3 regions of the Pseudoleptotrichia goodfellowii genome follow, and region 2 is predicted to be linked to each of the others. Evidence: riboswitches for the same ligand, from Rfam matches in the RefSeq annotation. Region 2 holds a riboswitch; each other region holds the start of a gene.
The links. Region 2 has a riboswitch for cobalamin ahead of nikA (nickel ABC transporter substrate-binding protein). Riboswitches for the same ligand answer to the same signal wherever they lie in the genome.

Region 1 (9,890 bases), 820 kb from region 2:
GAGCAGAAAGTGTTAAAAAATCTTATCCTCATTTTTGGGAAGATTTCGAGAAAATGGGAGGGGAAATATCTACTTTTTAAAAAATGCAGCAAAAAATATTCTATAAAAATTTTCATCTACTTTTTTACAAAAAAGTAGCAAAAATTATCCGACTAAAATTTTACTAACTCAAAATTACTCACTCCACTATAAAAACAACAAACTCGCTACGCTCGAACAGTTGTTTTTATAACGTTTCGTTTCGTATTTCTCAAAGTAAAATTTTAATGTCGGGAAAAATAAGCTCCCGCATTTTCGGAGTCGACGAAGAAGCGGAGAACGCGGGTAGCAGGAGTATGAGGGCGGCAATGAGCTCTCATAAAGATTAAATATATTGAAAGGAAACCAAAAATGGGAGCAAATTTCGGAAAAAACTATTGTATTTCAATATTCGGAGAATCTCACGGAACAGCACTGGGAATAAATATTGACGGAATACCTGCAGGAACGGAAATTGATTTGGATTTTATTCGTGAGGAAATGAAAAGACGGGCTCCGGGAAGATCAGAATTCGCCACTCCGAGAGCAGAAAAAGACGAATTTGAAATATTGAGCGGATTTTTAAACGGGAAAACGACAGGCACACCTCTTGCGATGATTATAAGAAATGCAGATCAGAGGTCAAAAGATTACAGTGAGATAGCTAAAAAGCCCAGACCGGGACATGCCGACTGGTCGGGTATGAACAGATATAACGGATTCAACGATATAAGAGGAAGTGGACATTTCTCGGGAAGAATAACAGCTCCGTTAGTATTTGCAGGTGCCATAGCAAAACAGTTGCTTAGAGAAAAAGGGATATTGGTAGCAGCACATATAAAATCTATAAAAGATATACAAGACAGAGATTTTAAAGAAATTGATATTACACAGGAAAATATTGATAAATGGAGAAAGATGATATTGCCTGTATTAAATGAAGAAATTATTCCGAAAATGGAAGAAACTATATTAAAAGCTAAGGAAAATAGAGATTCCGTAGGAGGAACAGTCGAAATAACAGTAACAGGAATGAAGCCGGGAATTGGAAATCCTTTTTTTGAAAGTATGGAAAGCGAACTGGCAAGAATGATGTTTTCAGTGCCTGCTGTAAAAGGGATAGAATTCGGTGCAGGATTCGCCATAGCAAAAATGACAGGCTGTGAAGCAAATGATGAAATGTATTATAATGAAAAAGGTGAAGTGAAATCTTATACGAACAATAACGGCGGTTTAATCGGCGGAATAACGAACGGTATGCCGATAGACTTTAAAGTCGCAATAAAGCCTCCCGCTTCAATAGGAAGAAAACAGAAGACCGTAAATCTTGAAACTGAAAAAGACGACTTTCTTGAAGTAACGGGAAGACATGATCCGGCTATTGTACCGAGAGCTGTTGTTGTACTTGAAGCGGTTACTGCGATAGTGATGCTGGACCAGTTGCTGGAGTCGAAAAAAAACAGAATATTTAGATAAAAAATAAAAATTCGTAAAAAGGAGTAGTGAAGGTAAAGAATGAATCCTAAAGTAGATTTAGGTTATGCAATAAACGACTGGAGAAAAGCTCTGGATAAAATAAAAAGACAGGATATAAGGATAGACAACGATGATGAAGAAAAGAAATTCTGGAAACGGCATGTAGGTCGTCATATTGAAAATGAGGGCTTTAATGTTGAAAAATTTGAAGAGAATATTGATGATTATTCAGGAAAAATAAGAGAAAAAGTCCTTGAAATTTTAAAAGATTTTAAAATAGAAACAACTTTGGAAATAGGTCCCGGTTGGGGAAACTATACTTTTGATCTTGCCGGATTATCACGTGAGATGACCTGTCTTGATCTTTCTTCAGATAATCTTGATTATATAAAAACTGTTGCAGATTTGAAAAATATTAATAATATAAAATATATTAATAAGAAAGTTGAAGAAGCGAATATTGACAGTTACGATCTGATATTCGGATATAACTGTTTTTATAGAATGTATGATTTGGATAAAGTTCTTGAAGAAATTAACAAAAAATCTAAAAAAATTACTATGATAGGAATGGCAACAGGTGTAGAGCCTAAATATAATAATTTGTTTGAAGAAAAATTGAATTTGCCTATGGATTGGCGTGAAAATGACTATATTTACCTGACTATGATTTTGTATTCCAAAGGAGTAGATGTAAACCAAATTGTTATCAAAAATAAAAGAAAATATACATTTGACAGTATTGAAAGTATTTTAAAACATGAAAGTGTAAGGATAGATTATAAAACTCTGCCACTTGATTTGTTCAGTAAAAATAAAACTGAGGAAGAAGAAAAACTGTATTCGGAAGTAAAGGATATTCTGCTTTAATATTATAAATATGAAGACGGGAAATATGTATATGAGTATGAGTTTAATTCAATGCTCTTATATTGGACTAAGTAAATAAAAGTTGAAAAATAAAGTATCATTGTAAATGCAAGAAAAAAAGCTTGACATTTCCTTTATAATACCTTATAGTATCATTGTTGAAAGTTATATAAATTTATAAAATTAAAATAATGATTAAATTGTTTAAATATAATTTTTATGAAGAATAATCATGTAGTTTTACTTGAAAAATAGTATATACAATGTAATTTGGAAATGTTATAAAAACAGATTTTAAAAAATAAACAAAAATTATTATTTGAAAGATGTATGAATTAGGTACTAAAAAAATTTACTTATAAATAATTTTATTGAAGGAGGACTTTATGAAAAGTTATAAAGATGAGGCGAAAGAGCTGCTAAAGCTCGTCGGAGGGAAGGAGAATGTAGTAAGTGTAACTCACTGTGCGACAAGATTGAGATTTGCGTTGGCAGATGATGCAAAAGCAAGTCCTAAGGATATTCAGAAATTGGATTCTGTAAAAGGAACATTTACAAATGCCGGTCAGTTTCAAGTTATTATCGGAAACGATGTAGGAAACTTCTATAAAGATTTTATCGGGGTGTCGGGAATTGAATCGGGATCTAAAGAAGATGTTAAGAAAGCTGCAATGACTAAACAGCCTTTCTTACAAAGAATGGTTGCACATTTGGCTGAAATATTCGTTCCGTTAATACCTGCGTTAGTTGCAGGAGGGTTAATGCTTGGATTTGGAAACTTTTTATCTCAAGGTATGAAATCTTTAGGTGGAAAATCTTTAGTGGATATTTATCCTTTAGCAGCTAATTTAAAGCTTTATACTGATTGGATAGGAGGATCAGTATTTGGTATGTTGCCTGTATTGGTAACATGGTCTACAGTTAAAAAATTCAAAGGAAATGAAGCTTTGGGAATTGTATTAGGACTTATGTTGGTAGCAGGAGTTATGTTAAATGCTTATGTTTACGGAAATATTTCTTCAAGTAGAGAATTGTCGGATGCAGGAGTACATTTAAAAGATATTATAATTAACGGTTCTGCAAAATATGCTCATTTATTTAAAGATGCTCAAAATCCTATGGGAAAAGATCCTTTCGGAATTGAGGCAGGAAAATATATATTGAATTTAGGGTTTGCCAAAATAATGATGATAGGATATCAGGCACAAGTTTTACCTGCAATGTTTGCAGGAATAGCAATGTGTTATATTCAAAAATTTATTGATAAAAGAACTCCTGAAGTATTAAAATTAGTTTGGGTTCCTTTTGCTACTTTAGTAATAACAGGATTTTTAACAATATTATTTATAGGACCTGCAGCAAGAACATTAGGAGAATGGTTAACAAATTTATTCCAATTCTTGTTTAAAACACCGGGATTAAGATATATAGGAGCATTGATATTTGGAACAACTTACGCACCTTTAGTAATAACAGGATTGCATCATACATTTATAGCTGTGGATTTGCAATTGTCAGGTACACAGGGTGGAACATTTATATGGCCGTTAATAGCTATATCAAATATAGCTCAATCAGGAGCTGTACTTGCAACTTATTTTCTATATAAAAAAGATAAAAAACAGGAATCTGTTTCATTATCTGCGACTGTTTCGGCATGGTTTGGAATTACAGAACCTGCAATGTTTGGTGCTAACTTAAAATATATGTATCCTTTTTATGCATCATTAATAGGTTCTGCAGTAGGAGCTGTAATATGTACTGCTTTTAATGTTTTAGCGGCAGGAATAGGTGTAGGAGGACTAGCTTTAGCATTTTTGTCAATATCCAAAAATAGAGGGTCGTTTTGGATCGCTTCACTGGCTGCATTTGGATTAGCATTTGGTTTAACATTCTTCTTCTCAAGATTTAAAAAACTAAACAAAGGAAGTTTGACAGGAGAGTAGGAAATTTTAAGATAGAGTTTTATATTTGTAAAATTAATAAAAAGAATATAAATATTGAGAATACGGGAGTCATAGAAAAACTCCCGTTTTTTCTATTGACAAAAGAAAATATTAATGTATAATATAATTCAAAGGTTCAGGTGTTTTTTACTTAATAAGGAAATCGGTTAAAATCCGATACAGCCGCCACTGCTGTGAAACGGACGAAAGCAAATATCCACTGAAATAAATTTCGGGAAGGGTGTGAGTAGGATGAAGTTAGTCAGAAGACTTGCCTGAATTATATATTCGAATTTTTTGGAAGGAGAAATTCAATATACTGAAATTATTATAATTCAGAATAAAAGAACTTTTGAAAGAAGTCATAGGTATTTTTAGGGGATGTCTTTTAAAGATTTTTATTTTGATATGAAATATTTGTATATTGAATCGGCTCTTATAGCCGATTTTTTCGGATTAATATAAAATAATTTTAGGAGGAATAATGAAAAAGGAAAATTATTCGGGAGCAAATGCTCCGAGTTTAAAATTGAAAATGAACAAAATACTTTTAATGATGATGGCAGTTTTGCTTGTTTTTATATCATGTTCTAAAGGAAAAGACGAGGGCGATAAAAAAGGAGCTTCAGAGCCTAAAACAGTTAAGACTGTAAATGTCGGACAGGGATATGTTGTGTCAGGACTGGATCCGGGAGACGGAGGTACCGGATGGGCGTTGACATCTCACGGAATATCGGAAAACCTTTATTTTGTAAATAAAAAAGGTGAACTTGATACTCGTCTTGTAGAGTCTATCAGTCAAAAAAGTGACAATGAATGGGAAGTAAAATTAAAAAATGATATTTTATTTTCAGACGGAACAAAAGTTGATGCAAAAGCTGTTTCTGAGGGGTTAAACAGAACAAACGAAAAAAATGCAATAGCAAGAGGAACTGCAGGAGCATTGAAATTTAGTCCTGTTGACGAATTTACGGTTAATATAAAATCCGAAAAACCTACAAAAATTATGAAAGCTGTTTTGGCTGAATGGACTAATGTTATTTACAAAGTAAATGATAAAGGTGAATTTATATTTACAGGACCTTTTGCTGTAGAAAGTCTTACTCCGAATACGGAAGTAAAATTAGTACCTAACAAATATTTCCCTGATGCGGAAAAAAGACCGAATGTAACAGTAAAAGAATTTAAAGACCCTAATGCTTTAAAATTGGCATTTGAAAGTAACGAACTTGATATTGCAGTGTCGATTCCTTCGGAATTTGCAGAATCTCTTCAAAAATCAGGGCATATATTGAAACCGATGGAAGTAGGATATCAGTACTTCGCTTTTGTAAACATGACAAATAAAGCGTTAAGTGATGTAAAAGTGAGAGAAGCATTGGATTTGGCTATAAACAGAGATGAACTTATAGCTTCTTTGCACGGAGGTAAAAAACCTACAGGATTCTTTGCGGGATATTTCCCTTTCGCAGGAAAAGCGGATGTGTCAAGTGATGTAAATAAAGCTGCAAGTTTGTTGGACGAAGCAGGATGGAAACTTAATGCTCAGGGAATAAGAGAAAAAGACGGAAAACCTCTTTCCCTTACATTGGTAACTTATCCTCAAAGACCTGATTTGGTAACTCTTATGCAAGTTATGAGTTCACAGTTGAAAAAAATGGGAATTGATGCAAAAACTGAAATTTCCGAAAATATAGGAGAAGTGGGAGCAAGTAAAAAATTTGATATAATGCTATATGCACAACATACTGCATCTACAGGAGTGCCTACATTCTCTTTAAATCAATTTTTCAGACCTAAAGCAAGTAACAATTACACAGGATATGCTTCAAAAGAATTTGAAGATGTTATGAAAAAATTAGATGCTACAGGAGATCAGCAGGAAATGATAAAATTGGCTGTGGAAGCACAGAATATATTGAAAAAAGACAGACCTGTTCTTTTCCTTGTAGATCCGATATGGTATGTGGGATTGTCTGATAAAGTTAAGGATTATGAAGTCTGGGGAGCGGATTATTATATAGTAAGAGCTGATTTAACGGTTAAATAGATATAACAGGGAGGAAGCAGTATGAAGTATACTCAATTATTGAAAGAAACAGTCAAAATATTATGTTTATTATTCGTAATATCGATTATTGTGTTTTTCTTTATAAGACTGCTTCCTTCATCCCCTGAAGAAACTTATTTGAGATCTACAGGAGTTCCCGTAACTGCTGAAAATCTTAAAAATCTCAGGGCTGAATGGGGACTCGACAGACCCCTTGTTGAGCAGTATTTGAAATGGATAGGAAATTTCATAAAATTTAATTGGGGAACTTCCCTTATAACAAAAAATGATATAAAAATCGAAATGCTTGCAAGACTGCCTTATTCATTGGGAATAGGATTAGGCGGAGTTTTGATTTCGGCTTTTTTATCATTTTTTTTAGGTTATTTTTCAAGTTTGAAAAGAAACGGATTTTTTGACAGATTTACAAAAGGATTGTCTTTGATGTCGCAAACAGTACCGTCATTTATATTGGCGATAATCATAATATATTTCTTCTCGATAAAATGGAAGCTGACAACATTTTTCTTTAATAAAGATTTGTCGAATTTCTTTCTTTCGATATTTATAATATCTCTTTATCTTATGGGAAAATTTTCGAGAATAGTGAGAATACATTTTAGGGAACAGATGACGAAAACATATATACTTGCTGCAATAAGCAGAGGATTTTCAGAGAAATATGTTTTATTCAGACATGCTGCAAGACCGGTAATTTACGGACTTATATCGGCTGTAATATCGGAGTTTTCGTGGGTGATAGGCGGAACGGCTGTTCTTGAAGTTATATTTATAATTCCCGGAATAAGTACATTTCTCGTAGAAAGTATAAAATATCGTGATTATAATGTGATTCAATCGTATATATTAATAGTAGTTATCTGGATGATTGCGGTAAAAATATTTTTTAATATTATATTGAAATATTTGGATATAAAAGAATGAGGTATATTTTGAAAAAAATTTCTAAAAAATATATTGTATATTTATCTGCTTTAATTTTAATTATTATAATTTTCCGTTTATTTCCTGTATATGATACAGGTATTATCAATTTAAACGAAAAATTTCTGAAAATGTCGGGAAAACATATTTTAGGAACTGATTTTCTCGGAAGGGATATTTACTCTCTTTTATTAAAAGGAGGAATGAGAACTCTTGAAGTTATCGTCATTGCTTCGTCATTTTCATTTGTAACGGGGATTTTTGCGGGAATGATAACAGGATACACCGATTCCCCGTTAAATGTAATTCCCGATTTTCTAATAGATTTATTTATGATAATACCGACTTTTATTCTGGCTCTTGTAATAACTTCTCAGTTCGGTCTGACCCCTTTAAATGCGGGGCTTTCCATAGGTATAGGAAGTATAGGAGGATATTACAATCAGACGAAAAAGCTTGTTCAGGAAATAAAGAAAAAAGAATTTGTTGTCGCTTCAAGAATGCTCGGTGCAGGAAACGGCAGAATAATTTTCAGGCATATTTTACCGAATATAGTAAAACCCGTATTTACTTCCCTGGGAAACAATATGAGCGGGATTTCACTGCAATATGCCTCGCTTACTTTTATAGGCCTCGGATCGGATATAAATAATCCCGATTGGGGAACGATGCTGTATCAATACAGAATATATCTTTTTGATTATCCGATGATGCTGTTATGGCCGTCTTTAGGGATATTTCTTATAGCATTTGTATCCAACAGGCTGTTTGACGATAGAGAAATAAATAATATAAAACAGGGGACTATATATGACTGATAATATAATTTTGGAAGTGAAAAATCTCGTTGTAAGCACTGTAAACGAAAATAAAAATAATAAAATTCTGGACAATATTTCTTTTACTTTGAAAAAAGGGGAAAGGCTTGGAGTTATCGGAGATTCGGGAACGGGAAAAAGTGTGTTGATGTTGTCTTTAACAGGACTTCTTCCTAAAAATAATTTTGAAATAACAGGAGAGATTTTATACAAAGGAAAAACAGATTTGCTTAAATTTGACAGAAAAAATATGAGAAAATTTACTTCGGAAAAAATAAATATGATTTTACAGGATTCTATGAATATTCTCAATCCTTACAGGAAAATATGTGATCAGATAACGGAAACTTTAATATTTAAAGAAAAAATATCAAAAAAGGAAGCATATAAAAAATCTGTGAAAATTTTGGAAGACTTGAATATAAGTGCTGCCGAAAAAAGAATTAAAGATTATCCGTATCAGTTTTCGGGAGGAATGAAACAGAGAATAGGGATCGCTTTATCGCTGCTTGGAAAAGCCGATATACTCATAGCTGATGAGCCGACGACTTCTCTTGATGCGATAAATCAGGAAAAAATACTGGATAAAATAAACCGGCATATAAAAGAAAATAATATTTCTTTACTTTATATAAGTCATGATATGAGAGTTATTTCAAAAATGTCCGACAGAATAATCGTTATGGAAAAAGGAAAAATTATAAAAGAAAAACTTGCTGTAGACCTTTAAATAAGGGTATATAGCAATTTTTCTTGACACATAAAATATTTATGGTATAATTATTTAGTGACTCAAAACAATTTATTTTGATAATCAAATAAATATGAATATATGAATAAATAAAAAAATATTATAGACAAGTATAAAGAGGTGATTAAAATAGTCACAGAAAAACTGAAGCCTGCAAGCTCAAAGAAAGAAAATGTTATTTTGATAATAACAGTTGTATTACTGATTTTAACAGCGGCTTTACTCATTAAACTCCGAAAAACAGAAGCACCGAAACAGAAAATAAAAGAAAATGAAGTGAGTTCCTATTCGGACTTTTCAAATATTGAAGAAAGTATTTATGCCGATTTGATAAACTTTGTAAGTGAAATAAAAATGAAAGGTAAAGATGAAGAATTACCGACCATAAAACAACTGGAAGATGAACTGATGCCTCCTTTTACAAAAGATATAACGTGGGAGGAAAGAGGGAAACTCACTTGGGAAAGAATAGATAAAAATAAAAAGACATATTATGTCGGTCTTTGTGAAAATGTTATGACAAGTGGAAATTTTCTGGTAGCTGTAGATAATGAAAACAAGGAAAATACGAAGATTTTATTTATAAAAACTCATATACATAAAGATGAAGTGGAATTTGCCATTGATGAAAATTTTCCTGGATGGAAAGAGATAGTTCCTTATACAGGAGAAAACGAAAGACAGAAATTTGAAGGGAAAGGTGATAATTAATGAAAAAAGTTTTATTAGTAATTTCGATGATTTTTATGAGTGTGATTTCTTACGGAAAAATGAAAGTGGGTGTAACGCTACAGCCTTATTACAGCTATGTCTCCAATATAGTCGGAGATAAAATGGAAGTTATTCCTGTAATTAGAGGAGATTTATACGATTCTCACAGTTACAGACCGAGACCTGAAGATATTAAAAAGATGTCGACATTAAATATACTTGTTGTAAACGGTGTAGGACATGACGAATTTGTATACGATATAGTTAAAGCTGCAAAAATGAACGGAAAAGTAAAAATAATAAAT
Region 2 (9,890 bases):
GAATAAGATACTCCGAAATCACCTTTCAACAGATTTCCCACCCAGTTCATATACTGAACCGGGACGGGTTTATCAAGACCTAATGCTTTTCTCGTAGATGCCAGTGTTTCTGCAGTTATACTCACGTGAGAAGCTCTCAGATAATTTTCAACGGGATCTCCCGGCGATAATTTCACAAGAAAAAACGTTATCAGAGAAATTACCGCAAAAATTGAAAATAATGATATTATTTTTTTATCATAAAATCGTCCTTTTATTTTACAATAAGATTATTTTACCTTTTTCACTGACCATGCAGGAATTCTGTTTTCCTCAGGCATAAATTTAACTCCTTCAAGTTCTCCTGTTCTGTAAACACTCAACATAGCCTGATAACTTATAGGAATGTATACTGCCTGTTCATGTAAAGTAGTCAATACATATGTATACATTTCATTTAATTTTTGTTCGTTAGGCTCTACCAGCAACGCTTTTATTGTTTTATCCAATTGTGCTTTCATCGGTAATCCTAATTGTGCTGCGTAATCAGGATTTGTATTACTTGCCGAATTATCAGCCATTGCAGTCAGGAACGCATGAGGATCCCAAGGTGCTCCCCAAGAGAAATCGGACATTATATCGTAATTTTTTGCAGTCGCATTTTGCCAGTAAGCTTTTTCTTCCATAGCTTTTAATTCAACCTGTATACCGATTTTTTTCCATTCTCCCTGAATATACTCTCCTATACTTTTATCAGTAACTTTTGAAGAAATATAAGGGAATGAAAGTACCATTTTTTACCGTTTTTCTCTCTGATACCGTCAGCTCCTTTTTTCCATCCTGCTTTATCCAGCATTGCTTCAGCTTTTGCTAAATCATATCCATATTTTTCCAATTTTACATTTGTATGAGGAACATTAGGAGCAAAAATAGTATCTGCAGGTTTTTCTATACCGTCAAATATATTTTTTGCAATACTTTCTTTATCCACTGCGTGATTTAACGCTTTTCTTACATTAAGATCTCCCAATATAGAGCTTGTTGTATTCATAAGCAACATTCTTGTAGACATAGGGTTTGATGTAGCAGTAGTGTATTTTCCGTTATCCTGTCTGTAAGAATTGAATCTGTCAAGACTGATAAGTCCGTTTCCGTAAATCAAATCAATATCTCCCGATTCAAATTGCAATGCCAATGTTTCACTGTCAGGAATATTTTTTATAATTATTTCCGAAGCTGCAGGTTTTTCTCCCCAGTAATATTCATTTCTCACGAAAACTGCATATTCATTGTTTTTATGTTCTTTCAATACCCATGCACCTGTTCCTATAGGAGCTTTTATACCTTTCATAGTATCTCCGCCTTCAGGAAATCCTGCATCTCCAAGGAAACGAATAGGTCTTATCATTGCTAAATCATATAAAGTCGCAGTATAAGGTGTGTCCAACACTATTTCAAAAGTCAGATCATCTACCGCTCTGTATGATTTTAAATGATTAGTAAATGCAAACCATGAATGCTTAGATTTATTTTCTTTAGAAAAAATTGTATCAAAGTTTTTTACAACATTTTTGGCATCAAAAGCCGAACCGTCTGAAAACTTAACATTAGGTCTTAATTTAAAAGTATAAGTTTTTCCGTCTTCGGAAATTGTCCATGATTCTGCCAACATAGGCTTAATTTCTCCGTTTTCTCCGTATGAAACCAGTCCGTCATACACCATATCCTGAGTGATAAACTGACTCGGCAAATATTCATGCGGATTCAGATTTCCTACAGGATCCTGATTAAACGCAAGTGTAACTTTATTTTCTTTATTTGCTTTCTGTCCTTCTTTGGAATCGCTGTTAGGCTTTGATTGACAACCTAAGATTATTTCCGTCATCAGTAAAATACCGATCTGTTTCAAAAATTTTTTCATTAAGTTTTTCTCCTTTTTGTTTTTATTTTTTATTATTTTACTTCCTTAAAAATTATACTTTTTCATAAAAAAAGAACTGTTTGACAGAATAAACAAACGGTTCTAAAAAACACTTATAACTTAAGAGCTTTTGAAATTCCATTTAACCGTCTACCGCAGTCAATTTAATGAAAATTTATTATGGATAGTTATCCGACTTAAAATAAAATATTTTTTCACGGTTGCGGGACAGTCCAGGAATTCCACCTGCTTCTCTACCTCTCGATTTTTTCAAATCAGTCATAATAATATCAAGCTTAATTTTTATTTATTGCAAAATAATAATTTTAATTTAGGGAATTATATCATTATTTTTTCTTTTTTCAATAGTTTGAACATATATTAAGCTCAAATAAAAAAGGAAATACAGATGAAACAAAATCTTGAAAAAATAGACAAAATTTAAAAGTTTTTCACAAAATTATCGGATATACAAAAAAATAAAGGAAAATTTTCCTTACTAATTTTTTTTTCAAATTATACTTTAATTAGAAAAATAATATCAAATAAATGACAGGAGATGAAAAGATGAAAACTAAAAAAACATTATTTTTTCTTATTTTAATTGTCTTAATGACACAAATTTCAGTTTACATTTTTGCATGTACAGGAATTATCGTCGGTAAAAATCTGACAACTGACGGTAGCTTTATATTCGGAAGAAATGAGGATTTGGAACCTGACCATAATAAAACATTCGTAGTTCACGAAAGAAAGAAAAATAAATCAGGAGATGTATTTAAAGATGAAAGTAACGGATTTATCTATAAATTACCGGCAGAAAGTTTCAAATATACTGCCCTTCCTGATGTTACTCCAAAAGACGGAATATTTGACGAAGCAGGCTTCAATGAATACGGAGTTATAGTTGATGCTACAGTATCTGCTAAAGCTAATGAAAAAATACAGAAAATAGATCCTTATGTTGAAAACGGTCTTGCAGAATCGGCTCTCACTTCAGTTGTATTACCTTATGTAAAAACTGCAAGAGAAGGTGTTATGCACTTGGCACAAATTATTAAAACACAAGGTGCTGCTGAAGGAAATACTTTGGTAATTGCCGACAAAAATGAGCTTTGGTATATAGAAATTTATTCAGGTCATCAGTTTGTTGCCATAAAATATCCTGATGACAAATTTTCGGTTTTCCCTAACACTTTTTTCTTGGGAACTGTAGATTTGAATGACAAAAAAAATGTTGTCGCTTCTGAAGATATTGAAAATGTTGCTAAAAAAGCAGGAACATATATAGCTGAAAACGGCAAAATCCATTTGACAAAATCTTATGCTCCACCTTTTGAGGATAGAGACCGTTCCAGACAGTTTTCAGGAATATTATCATTAAATCCTGATTCAAAAATTACTTATAACGATGAAAGATATGATTTTTTACAATCAACAAATAAAAAAATATCCTTACAGGATGTTATGAAAACATTGAGAAATCGTTTTGAAGGTTTAGGATACAAGCCTGAACTTTCCAAAGCCGACAAAGGAAAAGAAGGATACAAATATCCTATAGGCAACATTAACACTATGGAATCTCATATTTTCCAAATAAAAGGAACTCTTCCTAATGAAATCGGTGGAGTTATGTGGCTGACTATGGCAGCTCCTAAATTTTCTCCTTATGTTCCTTACTATGGAAATATAACTGCTACAGACAGTTCTTACCACAATGCCGACACAAAATATAACGAAAATTCTTTTTACTGGGTAGCTGATAATGTAAACGATATTCTTGATAAATCGGACTCTAAATCACAAAATGACTTTTTAAGCAAAATCAAAAGTTATGAAAATAAAAAAATTGCTGAACAAGCCCAAATAGATAAAAAAATTGCTAAAATGTCACCTAAAGAAGCTCAAAAATTTGCAACTGAACTTGCATTGAAAAATGGAAAAGAAGCTTTTAATATGGTAAAATCTCAAGAAAAATTATTGAAAAGTAAATAAAATTCAAAAGAATCCATAAAAGATTCTTGTGAATATATAAAAAGCAAATTTTCTTTCCTTATATAATAATACTCCCGTTATTTACAGTTTTTACTGTGTTAGCGGGAGTATTTTAAAATAAAAAATATCATTTGAATTAATTCTCATTAAATACATATTTGTAAATTGCTTTTGCGACACCATCATTTTCATTTGTATCAGTAATAAATTTTGCAGCTTTTTTTGCAGCTTCTGTTCCGTTTGCCATTGCTATTCCGAAACCTGCATATTCAAGCATTTCTATGTCATTATTTCCATCACCTAAAGCCATAACTTCACTTTTATCAATTCCCAAACGATTGGCAAAATCTTTTAAGGCTGTTCCTTTATTCACTCCTAAAGGCATTGCTTCCAAAATACTTACCTGACTTCTGACAAATTCATATAATTTTTTCATGTTTTCAGGGATATTTTTCTGAAATCTGTCAACTTCTTCGGGATCTCCCACATACATACCTTTAAATATAGTATATTTTCCGCTTACTGCTTCTTCCAAATCAATTTCCGTAATAGGAACATACACGAAATTTCCGTCACGTACAGTATATTCGTTAGGCTTTCCTACACAAAAATAATGTTTCTCATCAAATAAAGTAAAATCAAAATTATATCCTTTACCGAAATTATATAGATCAATAATTTCTTCTTTCGTTAAAGTGTGAGAATCAACCAGACTCCAGTTTTTAGTTTCTCTTATTTCACAGCCGTTATTCAGAATTACATATTCTTCCTCATCAAAATCAAGTTCTTTATACAGTGGTTCTACTCCGAATAAAGGACGTCCCGTGCATAATACAATTTTTATTCCTTCCTGAGCTGCCCTTTTTATTGCTTTTTTCTGTGCTTCCACAATATGTTTATTGTTATTTAACAATGTTCCGTCCATATCCAAAGCTATTAATTTAATCATAAGATTTACTCCTCTTTTTTATTATTTCAGTTCAGTATATCATATGATTTTACTTTTTAAAAGAAAAAGTATAATTCAATACATTTATACTCGATAAAAAAGTACTTTTTACAAAAACTGTCGACTATAATCGACAAAAATTATTTCTTTATAATTTTATCGGTTATAATCGACAGAATAATCGATTTAATTAAAATTACTTTTTATACAAAATTATTAATTTTATGCTTCTTTCTTAGCCATCATATCTTTGACTTTCATAAGTCTTGTGATACTTCCACGCTCATTTTCGTCAAGTTTCATCTGGATAAATCTTATTGTTTCCTGAAGTTGCGGTATTGTCATGTATTCCAACGCATTTACACGGCGTCTTGTCTTTTCGACTTCATCTGCCATAAGCTGACATGCCTTTTCCACTTCAGCCAATTCGAGCAACTTATCCATTACTTTACTTAATCCGTCAATAGCATCATCCAAATCGGCTGATGTCTGAGCATATCCGTAAGGATATATAGAAGCAGACTTTCCTTCACTATTTTTTATAAAATTCATTTGAGGCACGTGGACACTCATTATATTTTTTTTCTTAATTTCCACTCCTATTTCCTCATTTGAATAAATAATAGCATTTTCAAGCATTTCATCGGACATTACTCCTCTTGCAAGTAAGAAATCCTTGAATGAATCCTGTATTTTCCCTTCGACTTCTTCACGAAGTTTTTTATTCATTTTTATCATGTCTATAAACTGTCTCATCAGTTCGTCCTGCTTGTCTTTGAGAAGTTTATGCCCTCTGACTGCAGTTTTCAGCCTTATTTTAAGCTTTGTCAGCTCCATTCGGGTAGGATTTATATTTAATTTTGCCATAATTATTCATCTCCTGAAGGTAAATATTTTTCCAAATATTCATCCCTGATTCTTTTCAACTCTGTTCTAGGCAATATTTTTAACAGTTCCCATCCTAAATTCAACGTTTCTTCTATCGTTCTGTTTTTTTCAAAACCTTGAGCTACATACTGATCTTCAAAAGCAGTCGTAAATTTTACAAATGCTTTATCCGTATCGGACAATGCAGATTCTCCCAATATTACAGCCAATTCTTTCGCTTCTTTTCCTGTGGCATAAGCAGCAAACAACTGGTTCATTGTATCGGCATGGTCTTCTCTCGTTTTATTTTTTCCTATCCCTTTATCTTTCAATCTCGAAAGCGACGGCAAAACATCCACAGGCGGCATCAGATTCTGTTTATACAAATCTCTCGACAATATTATCTGTCCTTCTGTTATATATCCTGTCAAATCAGGAATCGGATGAGTTTTATCATCTTCAGGCATTGTAAGTATAGGTATCTGAGTTATTGATCCTTCTTTTCCTTTTATTTTTCCCGCTCTTTCATAAATCGTAGACAAATCTGTATAAAGGTATCCCGGATATCCACGTCTTCCCGGCACTTCTTTTCTAGCTGCAGACACTTCACGAAGTGCTTCACAGTAGTTAGTCAAGTCCGTAAGAATTACAAGTACATGCATTCCTTTTTCAAAAGCAAGATATTCAGCACATGTAAGAGCCATTCTCGGAGTTGCTATCCTTTCTATTGCAGGGTCATCTGCAAGGTTCATAAACAATACAGCTCTGTCTATCGCACCTGTTTTAGTAAAATCATCAATAAAGAACTGAGCTTCCTCAAAAGTAATTCCTATAGCTCCGAAAACTACCGCAAATTTTGATCCCGATCCTAAAACTCTCGCTTGTCTTGCTATCTGTGCTGCAAGTTCCGCATGAGGAAGTCCTGATCCTGAAAATATAGGCAATTTTTGTCCTCTAACCAACGTATTCAATCCGTCAATGGAAGAAACTCCGGTTTGAATAAATTCCGACGGATAATCTCTCGCAACAGGATTTATCGCCACTCCGTTTATATCCAAACTTTTTTCGGGTATGATTTTCGGACCGTTGTCTTTCGGTCTTCCCAATCCATCAAATATTCTTCCTATCATATCTTCAGAGACCCCCAATGATAAAGGTTTTCCTAAAAATCTGACTTTTGTATCTTTCAAGTTTATCCCTGCAGAACTTTCAAACAACTGAACCATAGCTTTGTCGCCGTTTACTTCCAATACTCTTCCACGTCTAAGTTCTCCCGTTTGAGTTTCGATTTCCACAAGTTCTTCATATTTTACACCTTCGACTCCTTCAACTATCATCAAAGGACCGACTATTTCGGTAATTGTTTTATATTCTTTAAGCATTAGATATACCTCCCTCACTTATAAGGTTGTCGATTTCTTTTGTTATTTCTTCGGAAATATCATCTATTTTGTTCAATTCTTCTTCAGGGAGATATTTTGCTCTCGCTATTTTTTCTCTTACAGGCATTTCGGAAACTTCTTTTAAATAAACTCTCGAATCAAGTCCTCTCAGTCCTTCATCGTAAAATTTCAACACAAGAGCCAACATTTTGTCCTGTTTTGCCAATGAAGTATAAGTATCCGATTCCATAAAGGCATTCTGTTGCAAATAATCTTCTCTTATAGATTTTGCTACTTCAAGTTTTAACTGATCTTTTTCCGATAAAGTATCTCTACCTACCAGTCTTACTATTTCCTGTAAACTTGATTCTTCCTGTAACAGTGCCATTGCTCTTTGTCTGTTTTGGGAAAATTCAGGTCCTATATTTTTATCCATCCATCCGTCTACTTTTGTCTGATACAGTGAATATGAATTTAACCAGTTAATAGCCGGGAAGTGTCTTCTGTAAGCAAGGTTCGCATCAAGTCCCCAGAACACTTTAACTATTCTAAGTGTAGCCTGTGATACAGGCTCGGAAATATCCCCTCCCGGAGGCGAAACCGCACCTATTACCGTCAACGCTCCTTCTCTGTTGTCAGCTCCCAGACATACTACTTTACCCGATCTTTCATAAAAGTCTGCCGCTCTCGATCCCAAATAAGCAGGGTATCCTTCATCTCCCGGCATTTCTTCCAGACGTCCTGACATTTCACGAAGAGCTTCTGCCCATCTTGATGTAGAATCGGCCATTATCGCTACCGAATATCCCATATCCCTGAAATATTCTGCAATAGTTATTCCGGTATATATACTTGCTTCCCTTGCGGCAACCGGCATATTTGAAGTATTTGCTATAAGCACCGTTCTTTTCATCAATGACTGTCCTGTATTAGGATCTATTATTTCAGGAAATTCCATAAGAACGTCCGTCATCTCGTTTCCACGTTCTCCGCATCCTACATATACTATTATCTGTGCATCTGCCCATTTTGCAAGCTGATGCTGTACTACCGTTTTTCCCGATCCGAACGGTCCCGGCACACAGGCAGTTCCTCCTTTTGTTACAGGGAAAAATGTATCTATTACTCTTTGTCCTGTAATCAAAGGAGCCTCAGGATTTAATTTCTGTTTGTATTTTCTACCTCTACGCACAGGCCATTTCTGCATCATCTGAATATTTACATCGCCTTTGTCGGTTTCTACTACTGCTACAGTATCTGTAACAGTAAAACTTCCTTTTTCGATGGATTTTATTTTCCCGCTTATTCCGAGAGGTATCATAATTTTATGGCTTATAACCGAAGTTTCCTGAACTGTTCCTATTATATCTCCGGCTTCCACTTTATCTCCGACTTTCATAACAGGTTCAAAATCCCATTTTTTCTCTCTGTTTAAAGACGGAACTTCTACTCCTTTATTCAAATAATCTCCCGCAACTTCCTGAAACTCTTTTAACGGTCTTTGTATACCGTCAAACATCGCTTCCAAAAGTCCCGGTCCGAGTTCCACACTCAAAGGCTCTCCTGTGGAGTATACAGGTTCTCCCGGTCCTATTCCTACAGTTTCTTCATAAACCTGAATAGACGCCTTGTCGCCTCTCATTTCTATTATTTCACCTATCAATTTATTATCGGAAACTCTTACGACATCATAAACATTTGCTTCGTCCATTCCCTCTGCAACTACAAGAGGTCCTGAAACCTTTATAATTTTTCCTACTTTCAATGAACATCTCCTTCTTTCTCCAAGTATTTGAAGTCTTGATTTCAAGTTTTAAAATATATTTGAACCTATTGCTTTTTCTACATAATCATTTATTTTTTGGATTCCTGTTCCCAGACTTCCCTGATTATTCGGAATCAATATTATCGCAGGAATCAAATCTCTGTTATATCTTTCAATAGTTTCTTCCACAAGCTGAGCAATCTGTTCGGTTACGAATATAATTCCGTATTTATCACTCGCCAGTTTATCTATTATTTTTCTTGCTTCTTCTTTTCCGACTGCAGGATATACATCTACACCCAACGCTCTAAATGCCAATATTGAATCTTTATCACCCACAACACCGATTTTATGCATATGTATCACGCAGCCTTTCTTTTACTTTTTCGGAATTTATATTGTTAATTTTACTTACCATTATCATTCTTACAGCATTTATTTCTCTTTCTTTTGCTACAAGATAAGTAAATAAAGGCTCAGGGCCGAATACAATATATTTTGATTCCTTATTAAGCTCAAGCAGATAATTATCCGCTATTTTTTCCAATTCCGAAAGTCTTCCGTTTTCTCCGAAAACTTCCATTCCTTTTGTCAAATAAACACCTATTTTTTCTTTTTTAAATTTATTTGCTATACCTTCCGGACTGTCATTCAAAGAAGAAATTATTTTTTCTCTGGAAATTTTTCCTCCGTCATGTATTACATTTTCCAAAAATTTAAAATCTCTGTTTTGTTTTTTTACTCTTAACAAAGTTATTATATTCTGAAAATCTATAAGTCCCTGGACATAATCCCTCAATATTTCCGTATCTATGCTGTTTGCAATTCTCAACAAATGAGAATAATAATATTTATCGGCTATTATATCTATTCTTTGAGGATCTTTATTTTCAGAAAAATCTTTTTCAGCCTCATTGATTACAGCTACAAACTCTTTCGGCAAATCATCGTAACTTTTTGTTTCAAAATCCGATTTCATTCTTCCCGCTTTTACAGTTCCAGCATCTATCAGCAAATTTGAAAAATCTTTTC
Region 3 (9,890 bases), 1.1 Mb from region 2:
TTAAAGAGGAGGAACCTAAAATGACAAAAAGATTATACAGATCAAGAACTGATAAAAAAATAGCCGGAGTGTGCGGAGGACTTGGAAAATATTTCAATATAGATCCTACTATCGTAAGAATAGTATGCGTTATACTGATGTTAGGATGGGGAATAGGCTTATTTACTTACGTTATCGCAGCTTTTGTAATACCTGAAGAACCTATTGAAAACAATAAAAAAAATGAAGATATAATCGAAGCTGAAAAAGTGGACGATTAGGAGGAAATATAAAAAGGAGTTTATGAAGTCTGTAACTTATTAAAATCTGCAATTTTATAAAAAATAAATATTAAAACACTATATTCAAAATGGGTATAAACTTTTTAAAAGAAATTTTTATTTACCCCTTGACAAATTCTGAAAAAGTAGTATACTGTTAATAGAGTTTTAGGTGTTTTTACAAACTTAATAAGGAAATCGGTTGAAATCCGATACAGCCCCCACTACTGTGAAACTGACGAAAGTACATGAAAACCACTGAAAATAATATTTTCGGGAAGGGTACGAGTAGGATGAAGTTAGTCAGGAGACTTGCCTAATATTTATTATTTAAATTTTCTGGGAAGGGAAAGTTTGATATACATCAATAAAAATAAATCAACGGCGATTTAGTTCTATTATAATAAAGTTATACAACGGTAGTATAATCAGTATTATAGAGCTTTTGGCGTGTATTGAATTTCGGCTTTCAGCTGATTTTTTTTTTAACCTAATCAAAATTTTATTTCAAAAGGAGAGTCTAAATGAAAAAGAGAACATCATTGTTTCTTGTTTTAACAGGAATGTTTGTATTATTTGCAAACGGTTATTCAATGCACATTATGGAAGGTTTTTTACCTAAACAATGGGTAGTAGTATGGTTTATCGTATGTGTGCCGTTTTGGGCATCCAATAAAGACGCAGCAGTAAAAGATGCGGTCTGCAGTAGTATGGTTTATCGTATGTGTGCCGTTTTGGGTTATCGGGATTAAAAAAATTCAAAGTGTCTCAAAAGGAAGTGTACGTGAAAAAATGACACTTGCGTTGGCAGGGGCGTTTATATTTATTCTTTCGGCATTAAAAATTCCTTCGGTAACAGGAAGTTCGTCACATCCTACAGGAGTGGGACTTTCGGCTATATTATACGGTCCATTTGTAACTTCAATACTTGGAACTATAGTATTGATATTTCAGGCAGGATTGCTTGCACACGGAGGATTTACAACATTGGGAGCAAATACATTCTCAATGGCAATAGCGGGACCTATAGTGTCTTATCTGATTTATAAAGGACTGGCTAAAAAGAACAGAACACTTGCAATATTTTTAGCAGCAGCTGTAGGAGATTTGGCTACATATGTAGTTACATCTTTCCAATTAGCACTTGCATATCCTTCAGCAGACGGAGGAGTTATGGCTTCATTTATAAGATTCGGAATGGTATTTGCGGTAACACAGGTTCCTTTGGCTATTATTGAAGGATTGCTTACAAACGTAATTATGAACATACTTGATAAATACAACGCGAAAGAGGTGGAAGCATAATGGCTGAAAATAAAGATAAAAATGTATTCAAAAAAAATATAATTTTAGTTGTAATAATACTGTTAATAGGTGCAGTACCTCTATTTACAGTGAAAGCCGATTTTGGCGGTTCCGACGATAAAGGAGAAGAAATAATAGGAGAAATTAATCCTGATTACAAGCCTTGGGCCAGCAGTTTAATAGAAGAATTACCCAGTGAAACTGAAAGTTTATTGTTTGCATTGCAGGCGGCAATAGGTGCAGGAGTTATAGGATATGTATTAGGTTATTTCAAAGGCGAAAGAAAAAATGCTGATAGATAAAATATCTTACGGGAATCCGATTAAAGATATAAATCCCGGAATAAAGTTTTTATTGTCAATGACGACATTAATATTTTTACTTTGTACAGAGAACAAAGGAGTTATTGTATTTAATCTTGTGTTATTTAATTTGCTCCTTTTGTTCGTTGTGAAAGTAAAAGTATCGGACTTGCTGAAACTGAACTTTATTCCGGCTTTATTTATTTTAACTACTGTGATTTCTTTGTTGCTGATAAAAGCTGATATATGGTTATTTCTGCTACGTTCTTTTGCAGGACTTTCTGTAGTATATTTTCTGATTTGCTCCACTCCGATAATAGATTTGGATTATATATTCGGAAAATTGAGATTTCCCAAAATATTCAGAGAAATGTTCCTGCTCATTTACAGATATATATTTCTTTTATTCGACAATAAAGAAAAATTGCAAAACTCTCAGGAAGTAAGACTGGGTTACAGCAGTTTCAAAAACAGTATGAAATCATTCCCGATGCTGGTGGTCGCTATATTAAGAAAAACCTATTATTATAATTCCAATTCTATAAAAGCGGTAGAATCAAGACTGGGAAAAGAATTTATTTTTTCTCCGAGAAAATATAAAAAAATCGGAATTGAAGCGGTTTTTACAATATCAGTAATAATAATAAATTTATATTTGGTGGTAAGATATTATGCTTAAATTGGAAAATATAACTTTTTCTTATGATGAAGAAACTGAAGCGTTAAAGGATATATCTCTTAATATTGAAAAAGGTAAAAAAACAGTTTTTCTCGGAGAAAACGGTTCGGGAAAATCTACTGTATTTTCAATAATGAACGGACTTTTACAGGCACAAAAAGGGAGTGTATATTTAAACGGCGAAAAAGTACTACATAAGAAAAAAAATCTTGAAGAGCTTAGAAAAAAAGTGGGAATAGTGTTTCAAGATCCTGAAATACAAATATTTGCTCCTCTTGTTTTTCAGGAAGTTTCTTACGGACCTGAAAATCTGGGCTATTCTAAAGAAAAAGTAGAAAAAAATATAACAAAAGCAATGGAAGAAATTAATATACTCGATTTGAAAGACAGACCGTGTCATCATCTCAGTTACGGACAGAAAAAAAGAGTATCCATAGCTGCAATAACGGCAATGGAGCCGGATTTGCTTATTTTGGACGAGCCTACTGCGTGGCTTGATTCCAAAAATACGAAGAGTGTATCGGAAATTCTGAATAATTTTGCCGATGCAGGGAAAACCCTTGTCGTGTCTACTCATGATACGGATTTTGCCTATGATTTCGCAGACTATATTTATGTTTTGGATAAAGGTAAAATCGTAAGACAGGGAAGTCGGGATGAAGTTTTTGAAGATTTTAAGTTTTTAAAAGAATTGAATCTTAATATTCCCGCAGTTTTAAAAATAACACGTTATTTAAAAAGTAAAAATATAGACGTAAATGATTATTATACATTCTTGGAGGAGAACAACTTATTATGAAAAAAATACTTATAGCGGGAGCAATGAGCGGCAGCGGAAAAACAACATTGAGCAGTATACTTATGTCCTCTTTTGAAAATGTTGCTCCCTTTAAAGTAGGACCTGATTATATCGATCCCAGTTATCATGAAGTGTTTACAGGGAATAAATCCCGTAATCTTGATGCTTTTATGTTTGACGAAGCTACTTTAAAACATATATTTGAAACAGGGGCGAAAGGTAAAGATATAGCTGTAGTTGAAGGAGTTATGGGGCTTTATGACGGAATAGGTCATGAAAAGGATAATTTCAGTACGGCTCATGTATCGAGAATGCTTGATATCCCTGTAATACTGGTTGTAAATGCTAAAGGTATCTCTACAAGTATTGCAGCGGAAGTTTTGGGCTTTAAAATGTTTGATAAAAATGTTAAAATAAAAGGCGTTATACTGAATAACGTTTCATCAGAAAAGTTGTATCTGAATCTGAAAGAAGCCGTAGAAAGATTTACGGGAATAGAATGTTTGGGATTTCTTCCGAGAAATGAAAAACTGACTATCGAAAGCAGACATTTGGGACTGAAACAGGCTTTTGAAATGAATGCATCGGAAGAATTGGCAGAGAAAAAGGCACTATTTAAAGAGATAGCCGAAAATAATCTTGATTTAAAAAGAATATGGGAAATTGCCGAGGATTTTGAGCCTGAAAGCAGTATGGATGATTTTGAGCCGTTAAAAGAGTTGAAAGACAGATATAAAGGAAAAAGAGTGGCGATGGCGAAAGACGGAGCATTTTCTTTTTATTATGAATCAAACTTGGAGCTTATGAGATTTTCAGGATTGGAAATAGTAGAATTCAGCCCGGTAAAAGATAAAAAACTGCCCGAAAATATTGATATGGTTTATTTAGGTGGAGGATACCCCGAACTGTATTATAAAGAATTATCCGAAAATATTTCTATGAAAGAAAGTATAAAGGAAGCCTTTGAAAAGGGAGTAAAAATATACGGAGAATGCGGAGGGTTTATTTATCTGACGAAAAAGCTGAATCTGACAGACGGAAACAGCGGAGATTTCTGCGGACTGATAGATGCGGAAATTTCTATGAGAAATCGACTTAATATAGGAAGATTCGGATATATAAACATAGAAACCGGAAACGGAATAAAAACTAAAGGACACGAATTTCATTATTCGGAAATATCTGAAGATAATGAAAAATCTAAGGGTCATAACCATTTTTATAAAATCGAAAAAAATGACGAAAGAAATTGGAGTTGCGGTTATAAGAAAAAAAGCCTGTTAGCAGGGTATCCGCACATTTCTTTCTATTCAAATATAGAGTTTTTCAAATATATATTGGAAACATTATAATAAAAAAGTAATTCAAATAATTGAATTAGATAAAATAAAAAAATTACAGGAGGAAATTGGAAAATGTCATACATTAAAGATCCGAAAGGCATAGAAGTTAGAAGTTTTGAAATGATTACTGAAGAATTGGGGGATAGAGCCGACAGATTTAGCGAGCAGGAAAAACCTATCGTGAAAAGACTTATTCACACGACTGCCGACTTTGAATATGCTGATATTGTAGAATTTCAGAACGATGCTGTAAATTCAGCAATGGAAGCTTTAAGATCGGGATGTAAAATATACTGTGATACAAATATGATTGTAACAGGATTAAATAAAATAGGGCTTGGAAAATTCGGAGCTTCGGCTTATTGCCTTGTAAACGATGAGGATGTAGCAAGAGAAGCAAAAGAAAGAGGAGTTACAAGATCAATGGTAGCCATTGAAAGAGCAGTAGCTGATAAAGATACAAAAATATTCTTAATAGGAAATGCACCTACAGCATTATTTATGTTGCTTGAAAAAATGGATAAAGAGGGTGAAAATAAACCTAAACTTATTGCAGGAGTGCCTGTAGGATTTGTAGGATGTCCTGAATCTAAAGCGGAACTTTCCAAATATGATGTTCCGTTTATAAGAACTAACGGAAGAAAAGGAGGAAGTACGGTAGCGGTAGCGGTACTTCACGGGATACTTTATCAAATGTACGAAAGAGATAGATATTAGGGGTAATAAATAAAGGGAAGGAATGAAACAGAATGGAAGAATATGTATATTTTCAGGGTAAAAGATTAAGATACGGCTATACTACGGGAAGCTCTGCAACTGCAGCGACTAAAGCGGCATTGACATATCTTCTGGAAAACGGCAAAAACGACATACCCGAAGTAACAATAGAACTTCCCTCAGGACAACCTTTATCAATAAAGATAAATTCTGTGTTAAAAAGAGAGGACTATGCTTTGGCATCGGTTCTGAAAGACGGAGGGGATGACCCTGATGTTACTCACGGATTGGAAATTTTTTCAAAAGTAAGTTTGCGTAACGATTCGGAAATAAATGTTTTCGGAGGAATAGGAGTGGGAAAAGTTACTAAAAAGGGATTGCCCGTCGAGCCGGGTAATTCTGCAATAAATCCTACTCCTATGAAAATGATAAGAAGTACTGTGGAGAGTATACTTCCCGAAGGTATGGGAGCCGACGTGGAAATATTTGTGCCTAAAGGAGAAGAAGCAGCCAAAAAGACACTAAATTCTAAATTGGGAATAGTCGGCGGAATATCTATTTTAGGAACAATGGGGATAGTAAAGCCTATGTCCGAAGAAGCATGGAAAGTCTCCCTTGCCGTAGAGCTGAAAATGGCTCTTGCTATAACGGGAACCAAAGAAGCAATATTTCTTTTCGGAAACAGAGGGAAAAAGTATTTGAGTGATCACTTCAAGGATAATACTTCCCAAGCAGTTGTAATAAGTAACTTTGTAGGATATATGTTTGACAGAGCGTGTGAATTTGAGGCAAAAAAGATTTATTTTATAGGGGAATTGGGTAAATTTGTAAAAGTCGCCGGAGGAATATTCCACACTCACAGCAGAGTTTCCGATGCCAAAATGGAAATACTTACGGCAAACTGTCTGCTTGTAGGTGAAAGTATGGAAAACCTGAAAAAAATAATGGCTTCAAATACGACCGAAGAAGCTACAAAATATATTGAAAAAAAAGAAGTTTATAATCTTCTCGCAAAAAAAGCAAAGCAAAAATGTGAGGAATATTGCAGAAGAAACGGTTGGGATTTGGAAGTGGAAACTTTAATAATTTCCGCTGAAAGAGAAGAACTCGGAAGCAGTAAGAACTTTTTTGAACATTTTAAAAGAAAAGACGAAACAGAAGTTTAATAAACAGAACTTAGGAGCAATATGAAAATAAATGTATTAGGATTGGGACCGGGCAGCCTTGATTATATACTGCCTGCAGCTATAAAAAAACTGAAAGAATCGGAAGTTATCGTAGGAGGAAAAAGGCATATTGAAAGTTTGGGAGAGTATGCTGCAAATAAAGAATACTGCTATATAACAGGAGATTTGGAAAGTGTATTGAAATTTATAAAAGAAAATAGAGATAAAAAAATGTCTTTGATATTATCGGGAGATACGGGATTTTACAGTATGCTTACTTTTATGAAAAAACATTTTTCCGATGATGAATTGGAAGTAATTCCCGGAATTTCTTCAGTTCAGTATATGTTTGCAAAAATATCCGACTACTGGTATGACGCATTTATTTCAAGTGCACACGGTAAAGAGTTTGACTATGTTGCAAAGCTTGAAGAATACGGGAAAGTGGGAATGCTTACCGATAATAAAAATACGCCTCAGGAAATCGCAAGACAGCTTTCTGAAAACGGAATGGGAGAAAGTACGGTTTACGTGGGGGAAAATCTTTCCTACGAAGATGAGAAAATATATAAATATAAAGCACTGGAATTAAAAGATGTTGATTATAAATTTAAGATGAATGTCGTTGTTTTGAAAAAATAATGTACCGTTTTGTGAGGTAATGAAATGAATAAATTACAGTGGAAACGTGTTTATGATTCTGTATCTGAAGATGACGGATTCAGAATTCTGATAGATCGTCTTTGGCCGAGAGGAGAAAAGAAAGAAGCTGCAAAAATAGATTGTTGGGCAAAAGAAATAACTCCGACTAAAGAATTACGGGAATCTTATCATAAAGGTATGATTGATTACGAAACATTTTCTGAAAAATATGGGAAAGAACTTGAAGAAAATACTGAATTTAAAAATTTTGTTCAATTAATCGAAAAAGAGCTGCAAAAAGAAAATGTGACAATGGTATCTGCGGTAAAAGAACCTGAAACAAGTCATATACCTGTTTTAAGAAAATATATAGAAAGATTTCTGCAGTAGAAAAGAGGAAACAGAATGGAAGAATGGGATGCGTATAACAGGAATGGAGAAAAACTTGAAGGTACTTTAATAAGAGGCAAGTCTATTCCTGAAGGAATGTATCATATTGTTTGTGAAGTATTTGTAGAACATAAAGACGGTACATATCTCTGCACAAAAAGAGCAAAGGCGAAAGAAAAGTTTCCCGAATATTATGAAACGACTGCAGGTGGTTCGGCATTAAAAGGAGAAGACAAGTATTCCTGTATAAAAAGAGAACTTATGGAAGAAACAGGAATCGTATGTAATGATTTTACCCAAGTAAAAAGAACGATTGTTGATAAGGAAAGTTTTATAATGTACTCTTTTGTGTGTACTGTTGATTATGATAAAAATTCTGTCAAACTCCAGCCCGGAGAAACCGAAGATTATAAATGGCTTACTAAAGAAGAATTTGTTAAGTTTATTAATTCGAATAGAATAATAAAAGATCAGAAAGAAAGATTTTATAATTATTTTTTGGAAAAAAATATAATTGGATGAGGGTTTGAAAAGTCTTGAAGAAACTGTAAAAAACGAAGCTAAAAAATTATAAAAATTGAATAAAAACAGACAGGGAAAAGAATGTCAAAAAATTTAGAAAAAATTAAAAAAATCTTTTGACATTTTGGAAATTTGTGGTATAATATTGATGAAAATTGATGAAAAGTTCATGTTTAATACCAAAAAACCCCTGTGTCAGCAGGGGTTTTTTCATACAATTCTTATTTTTTACGAAAATGTTTTTCGATATATTTAATTATAAAATATACAATTAAATCTGAAAGAACATTAATAAGAACTGCTTTGATGATCAGTTGCACGTTCAATTACCTCCTTTCTGCTTTAATATAAAGCGAAAGTCTGTTGTTATTATAACATATTTTTAATTAAAATTAAATATTTTTTGCTAAGAAAGGAAAAAAATGTTTCATATAAAGGATGAAGAATTTATAAGGGGAAAAGCACCGATGACAAAAGAGGAAATACGTGCTGTCAGCCTTGCAAAACTGGAAATGAAAAATGACGATATTTGCCTTGATATAGGCGGAGGTACAGGAAGCGTTACGATGGAAATGGCACAGTTTGCAAAAGACGGACATGTTTATGTCATCGAACAGAAAGAAGATGCTTTCGAGCTTATAAAACAGAATGTTGAAAAATTTGATTTGAAAAATGTAACTTATATAAAAGGAGAGGCACCTGAAGGTCTTAGTCATTTGGATGTGAAATTTGACAAAATATTTATTGGAGGATCAGGTGGAAATCTGGAAGATATAATTCAATATTCTTATGACAACCTGAAAGAGAAAGGTATTCTCGTATTGAATTTTATTGTTTTGGAAAATGTGTTCAATGCTATAGAAACATTAAAAAAAATACCTTTTAAGGATACCGATATATGTCAGATAATAGTAAGTAAAAACAGAAAAGTAAAAGACTTTAATATGATGATGGCTGAAAATCCTATTTATGTTATAACTGCGAGAAAATAAGAAACAGAAAAATGATTTCAAAATGAAAAAGTAATGTGTTTTATTTAAAAGAAAGGAAATCAATGGAAAATAAAAAAGGAAATTTCTACGGAATCGGTGTAGGAGTGGGAGATGAAGAAAATATAACATTGAAAGCTGTGAAAAAACTCGCCGATGTAGATGTGATAATACTGCCTGAAGCAAAAACGGGAGAAGGAAGTACGGCATTCAGCATTGTAAAAAATTATGTGAAAGATGATGTGGAACAGGTTTTTCTTGAGTTTCCTATGGTTAGAGATCTTGAGGCAAGAAAAACTTTCAGAAAAAACAATGCCGATATTATAAACGGATTATTGTCCGAAGGGAAAAATGTAGCATTTCTGACGATCGGAGATCCTATGACTTACAGTACATATACTTATGTATTGGAGCATATTTTACCTGAAATAAAAGTAGAAACAATAGCGGGAATAAATTCTTTCAATAGTATGGCTGCAAGGCTGAATATTCCTTTGATGATAGGAGATGAAGATTTGAAAGTGATCTCTGTCAATAAAAAAACGGATATTCGTAAAGAAATAGAAAATAATGATAATGTAGTTTTTATGAAAATCAGCAGAGATCTTGACAGATTGAGAGAAGCGATAGTGGCTACAGGAAATACCGAAAATATAATAATTGTTTCAAATTGCGGTAAAGAAAGTGAAGAAATATACACAGATATAGAAAAACTGGAAAGTGTACATTATTTTTCCACGTTAATACTTAAAAAGAAAGGGATAAATCAATGGAAA

Region 1: linked by a shared signal. The riboswitch ahead of FVE72_RS08850 (ABC transporter substrate-binding protein) and the one ahead of nikA (nickel ABC transporter substrate-binding protein) in region 2 are both predicted to bind cobalamin.
Region 3: linked by a shared signal. The riboswitch ahead of FVE72_RS11665 (hypothetical protein) and the one ahead of nikA (nickel ABC transporter substrate-binding protein) in region 2 are both predicted to bind cobalamin.

What each region holds. Positions count from the first base shown of each region.
Region 1 covers NZ_AP019822.1:1,804,167-1,814,056, reverse strand. The annotation lists gene aroA (3-phosphoshikimate 1-carboxyvinyltransferase) at 1-80, shown strand, start outside; gene aroC (chorismate synthase) at 391-1,494, shown strand; gene FVE72_RS08860 (class I SAM-dependent methyltransferase) at 1,534-2,364, shown strand; gene FVE72_RS08855 (PTS transporter subunit EIIC) at 2,751-4,310, shown strand; cobalamin riboswitch at 4,432-4,603, shown strand; gene FVE72_RS08850 (ABC transporter substrate-binding protein) at 4,795-6,360, shown strand; gene FVE72_RS08845 (ABC transporter permease) at 6,382-7,305, shown strand; gene FVE72_RS08840 (ABC transporter permease) at 7,437-8,123, shown strand; gene FVE72_RS08835 (ABC transporter ATP-binding protein) at 8,116-8,853, shown strand; gene FVE72_RS08830 (DUF6162 family protein) at 8,995-9,585, shown strand; gene FVE72_RS08825 (metal ABC transporter solute-binding protein, Zn/Mn family) at 9,585-9,890, shown strand, end outside.
Region 2 covers NZ_AP019822.1:985,213-995,102, reverse strand. The annotation lists gene FVE72_RS05000 (ABC transporter permease) at 1-257, opposite strand, end outside; gene FVE72_RS11640 (ABC transporter substrate-binding protein) at 270-773, opposite strand; gene nikA (nickel ABC transporter substrate-binding protein) at 722-1,900, opposite strand; cobalamin riboswitch at 2,066-2,199, opposite strand; gene FVE72_RS04990 (C69 family dipeptidase) at 2,468-3,895, shown strand; gene FVE72_RS04985 (Cof-type HAD-IIB family hydrolase) at 4,032-4,844, opposite strand; gene FVE72_RS04980 (V-type ATP synthase subunit D) at 5,067-5,711, opposite strand; gene FVE72_RS04975 (V-type ATP synthase subunit B) at 5,714-7,093, opposite strand; gene FVE72_RS04970 (V-type ATP synthase subunit A) at 7,086-8,858, opposite strand; gene FVE72_RS04965 (V-type ATP synthase subunit F) at 8,907-9,215, opposite strand; gene FVE72_RS04960 (V-type ATP synthase subunit C) at 9,208-9,890, opposite strand, start outside.
Region 3 covers NZ_AP019822.1:2,174,423-2,184,312, reverse strand. The annotation lists gene FVE72_RS10515 (sirohydrochlorin cobaltochelatase) at 1-260, shown strand, start outside; cobalamin riboswitch at 414-594, shown strand; gene FVE72_RS11665 (hypothetical protein) at 785-1,012, shown strand; gene FVE72_RS10510 (energy-coupling factor ABC transporter permease) at 987-1,565, shown strand; gene FVE72_RS10505 (energy-coupling factor ABC transporter substrate-binding protein) at 1,565-1,867, shown strand; gene FVE72_RS10500 (CbiQ family ECF transporter T component) at 1,854-2,546, shown strand; gene FVE72_RS10495 (energy-coupling factor ABC transporter ATP-binding protein) at 2,539-3,345, shown strand; gene FVE72_RS10490 (cobyrinate a,c-diamide synthase) at 3,342-4,697, shown strand; gene FVE72_RS10485 (precorrin-8X methylmutase) at 4,761-5,405, shown strand; gene cbiD (cobalt-precorrin-5B (C(1))-methyltransferase CbiD) at 5,438-6,571, shown strand; gene cbiE (precorrin-6y C5,15-methyltransferase (decarboxylating) subunit CbiE) at 6,593-7,213, shown strand; gene FVE72_RS10470 (DUF488 domain-containing protein) at 7,238-7,603, shown strand; gene FVE72_RS10465 (NUDIX hydrolase) at 7,619-8,125, shown strand; gene cbiT (precorrin-6Y C5,15-methyltransferase (decarboxylating) subunit CbiT) at 8,548-9,117, shown strand; gene cobI (precorrin-2 C(20)-methyltransferase) at 9,180-9,890, shown strand, end outside; gene cobM (precorrin-4 C(11)-methyltransferase) at 9,884-9,890, shown strand, end outside.